2 regions of the Pseudomonas sp. MDT1-85 genome follow, and region 2 is predicted to be linked to the other one. Evidence: predicted binding sites of a transcription regulator. Region 2 holds the regulator's gene; the other holds the start of a gene.
What was found. Region 2 encodes FliA, which starts transcription of late flagellar genes. Its sites were predicted from a motif close to CTAAAGTTTNNNNNNNNNNNGCCGNTAA; they were not measured.
Positions count from the first base shown of each region.

Region 1: flgM (flagellar biosynthesis anti-sigma factor FlgM) is a predicted target of FliA. The motif match lies at 893-920, and genes of this name have one in related genera.

Region 1 covers NZ_CM142715.1:1,934,295-1,936,492, forward strand. The annotation lists gene ACYZT2_RS08740 (flagella synthesis protein FlgN) at 11-478, opposite strand; gene flgM (flagellar biosynthesis anti-sigma factor FlgM) at 527-856, opposite strand; gene flgA (flagellar basal body P-ring formation chaperone FlgA) at 1,035-1,796, opposite strand; gene ACYZT2_RS08755 (chemotaxis protein CheV) at 1,878-2,198, shown strand, end outside.
Region 2 covers NZ_CM142715.1:2,117,277-2,119,474, forward strand. The annotation lists gene fleN (flagellar synthesis regulator FleN) at 1-658, shown strand, start outside; gene fliA (RNA polymerase sigma factor FliA) at 655-1,395, shown strand; gene ACYZT2_RS09575 (chemotaxis response regulator CheY) at 1,564-1,935, shown strand; gene ACYZT2_RS09580 (protein phosphatase CheZ) at 1,966-2,198, shown strand, end outside.

The sequences.
Region 1 (2,198 bases), 180 kb from region 2:
ATTGAAAGGCTCAAGCCTGACTGAGCGGGCGTGGTTTTGCGAGTTTGGAGGTTGAACCGCGGGCATCGTAGAGCGCTGGTGGCTCGCCGCCGGTGAGAATTTTCAGCTGGTTGGCCGTGGCGGCCTGCTGCACCAGAATCGACTGGCCATTATTAACGTTGGCGGCCTGGCACTGGGTCAGGAGGTCGGTCAGCACGTCGCTCTGTGCCAGCAACTGGTCGCCAATGCTCGAATGGCTGGCAAGTTGCTCCAGACCCTGGCGATTGGTCGGCAGGTTGAGGCTGGCGAGGATTTCACTGCGCTTGCGGCCATGCTGTTCGAGCAAAATGATCAATGCCTGTTTCTGCGCCAGAATCTCTTCGAGCAGTGGCATGTCGCGACCGTGCAGCGCGAGGGACTCGGTTTGCAGCAGCTCCAGCAGGTGTTGCGCCGGGGCAAAGTCGTCGATGATCAGTTGCAGTAAATTAGTGTCGTGCATGGCTGGCCTTGGGTTTTAAGCGTCCAAAAGCCTGGCGCGGGCCGTGGCCTAGCGCTGGGCTTCGAAGTTGAGCAGTTTGCTGGCTACACGGTTGCTGTCGACTTTATAGCTGCCATCGGCAATCGCTGCTTTCAACTCGGCCACGCGGGCTTTGTCGACGGCAGGCTGATCGCGCAGCTTGTCAGTGACCTTCTGCAACTGTTGAGCCTCATTGCTGAGGTGTACCGATTCCCCGCTTTTGGTGGTACTGGCCTGTTCGGCCGGGGTATTCAGCGGCGCGGATTGGCCGACTTTTTCGGCGGTTTCCTTCGCAGCGCTGGTCCGTGTACTGCCCGTAAGTGACGAGGAGCTGTTTAAACGACTGAAATCGATGACCATGACAAAAAACCTCTGGGTATTTGGACGCTTGCCATGTTTTCGGCTCTCCCTGTGAAAACTTTAGGCCCATTTATCAATGAGCGTGCATGCGCCCGGGCATCTTGCGCATGCGGCACAGTTTAGGGAACAGCCTCGGGCAGCGCCATATCTTCACGAACAGAGATCCTTACAGGGTCGCTCACATAGAAACTTCCACCTGGCCGGGCGCGGTGACTTGCGCCTTGATGACCCGCTGGGAGTTCAGGTTTTTCACCCGAATCTGTTCGCTCATGCCGCCGTTGGACAGCGCTTCACCCGGCATACGTACACTGAGCGTACCACTGCGGGCGGTAATCACCACCTGATCGCCCTTGCGAATCACTTCCGCCTGTTCGAGATGCACCAGGGTTATGGTCTGATCGGCGACCATTGGTCGGGTAAGTTTTTGTCCGATCGCTTGATCGACGGAAGTCAGAAAACCCTGATTTATCAGGCTGATATCGCGTTCTCGCAGGGTCACGTCCTGAGGTTCGATAATCCCTGTGCGCTTGAGGGGACGGGTGGTGGTCACGATGTCGCGAAACAGCCGTACTTGAGCGGGTACGAAGACCGTCCAGGGGGAGGTGCCGTCGCAGCGAACCTTGACCGTGACCCGGCCCAGAGGCCTCGCCGGGCTCTCGAGGGTGGCTGTCAATTCCTTGTCGCACATAGGCATGCGCAGGCGCGGATCGAGCTGGTTGACCTCGATCTCATAGCGTCCTTGCGTTTGACTGGTAGCCAGATAGTCTTCCACGGTGAATTCAAGAAAGCCCTGAGTGACGCCGATAAGCATGTCAGGCAAGGTAACCGCGTCAGCAAGGGCAGGGCTGCCAGCGTTGAACAGGCAAGCGGCCGACATCGCGCAGAGTAATCTGCGACAGGTTGATGTCAGGTGTCGGAAAAATGTCGGTTCTGTGTTCATAAGAGTTAAAAAGCAAGCGCCGTGCCGTTTAGTGAAGAATGTGCGTCGCAACACACTTAGCGTTGGTGTAGGAGTCTGGGCATGGCTGGTGTAATGGATTCGGTGAACCAGCGCACGCAACTGGTGGGGCAGAATCGCCTTGAGCTGTTGTTGTTCCGTCTCGACGGCCAGCAGCTGTATGGGATCAACGTATTCAAGGTTCGTGAGGTGCTGCAATGCCCCAAGCTGACCCTGATGCCCAAGTCCAGTCCTGTCGTGTGCGGTGTGGCAAGTATTCGGGGGGCGACCATTCCGATTCTGGATCTGGCGATGGCGACCGGTTCCGGAGCGCTGAAGGATCAGAGCAATCCCTTCGTGATCATCACGGAGTACAACACCAAGACCCAGGGTTTCCTGGTTCGG
Region 2 (2,198 bases):
ACCCAAACGTACCCTGGCCGACGTGATAGAAGGCCGCTGTGAGCTGCGCGACGTGCTGTTGCAAGGGCCCGGCGGTATTCGTATCGTCCCGGCCGCGTCCGGCACCCAGAGCATGGTTCATCTGAGCCCGGCCCAGCATGCCGGCCTGATCCAGGCTTTCAGTGACATCGGCGACAACCTCGATGTATTGGTGATCGACACCGCTGCGGGCATTGGTGACTCGGTGGTCAGTTTCGTGCGCGCCGCCCAGGAAGTGCTGCTGGTGGTGTGCGACGAGCCGACCTCGATCACCGACGCCTACGCGTTGATCAAACTGCTTAACCGCGACTACGGCATGAATCGTTTCCGTGTCCTGGCCAACATGGCCCAGAGCCCGCAGGAGGGCCGCAACCTGTTCGCCAAGTTGACCAAGGTCACGGATCGTTTCCTCGACGTCGCCCTGCAATACGTCGGTGCGGTGCCTTACGACGAAAGCGTGCGCAAGGCCGTGCAGAAGCAACGTGCCGTCTACGAAGCCTTCCCGCGTTCCAAGTGTTCCCTGGCGTTCAAGGCCATTGCGCAGAAGGTCGATACCTGGCCGCTGCCGGCCAACCCGCGTGGACATCTGGAGTTTTTCGTCGAGCGCCTCGTGCAACAGACCGCAGGACCCGTCCTATGACAGCCAGTGGCTACAACCTCTACAAGAAGTCGGCACGTGACGCGCAGTACGAGCTGATCGAGCGTTACGCGCCACTGGTCAAACGCATTGCCTACCACTTGCTGGCGCGTTTGCCGGCCAGCGTCCAGGTCGAAGACCTGATCCAGGCCGGGATGATCGGCCTGCTTGAAGTATCAACCAAATACGACGCCAGCAAAGGCGCGAGTTTCGAGACGTACGCGGGCATTCGAATCCGCGGCGCGATGCTCGATGAAGTGCGCAAGGGGGACTGGGCGCCACGTTCCGTTCACCGCAATACCCGCATGGTCAGCGACGCGATTCGCTCGATTGAAGCTAAAACCGGCCGTGACGCTAAAGATCACGAAGTTGCGGCCGAACTCCAATTGAGTCTCGACGATTATTACGGGATTTTGAACGACACCCTGGGCAGCCGGTTATTCAGTTTCGACGATCTGTTGCAGGACGGCGAACACGAAGGGCTGCACGAGGATGGCGCCAGTGCTCATCTCGAGCCGTCACGCGATCTGGAAGATGAACGCTTCCAGGCGGCGCTGGCGGACGCGATTGCCAATTTGCCGGAGCGTGAGCGACTGGTGTTGGCGCTGTACTACGACGAAGAGTTGAATCTCAAGGAAATCGGTGAGGTCCTGGGGGTCAGCGAATCTCGGGTCAGCCAGTTACACAGCCAGTGCGCGGCCCGTTTGCGGGGGCGTTTGGGGGAGTGGCGAGCGCGCTGACAGGCAGTGTGGGGACACTGCGAACGAGGTTGGTACGGCATTTTGCTGCATCAGCCACGGCCCGTTGTAATCCATACAACTGTTGAGTGTTACGCCGAATTGATTGAACGGCGCGTTCAGGTGCTGCGCGCGTTTTAAGACTGCTTGGAGGTCGAATTGGACAAGAATATGAAAATCCTCATCGTTGATGACTTCTCAACGATGCGGCGGATCATAAAAAACCTGTTGCGTGACCTTGGGTTCACCAACACGGTCGAGGCGGATGACGGTATTACCGCGATTCCGGTCCTCAACAGCGGGAGCATCGACTTTCTGGTAACGGACTGGAACATGCCCGGCATGACCGGTATTGATCTGCTGCGCCACGTGCGTGCCGATGAAAAACTCAAACACCTGCCGGTGTTGATGGTCACGGCCGAAGCCAAGCGCGAGCAAATCATCGAAGCCGCTCAGGCGGGTGTGAACGGCTATGTGGTCAAGCCATTCACGGCTCAAGCGTTGAAAGACAAGATTGAAAAGATCTTCGAACGCATCGGTTGATGTGCAAAGCCAGTCCGTCACGGGGGAGCTATGGAGCAAAACGAATCTTCACAGGGCGATTTCGAATCGACCCTGAAAAAACACGCGGTCGAACTGGTCGAAAGCCTTGAAAAAGGCAGGTTCGGCGACGCTGTGCAACTGATCCATGAGCTCAACCAGACCCGTGACCGCGGCCTGTACCAGGAAGTGGGCAAGCTCACCCGCGAGCTGCATAGCGCGATCGTCAATTTTCAGATTGACCCGCACATGCCGCAAGCCGAGGA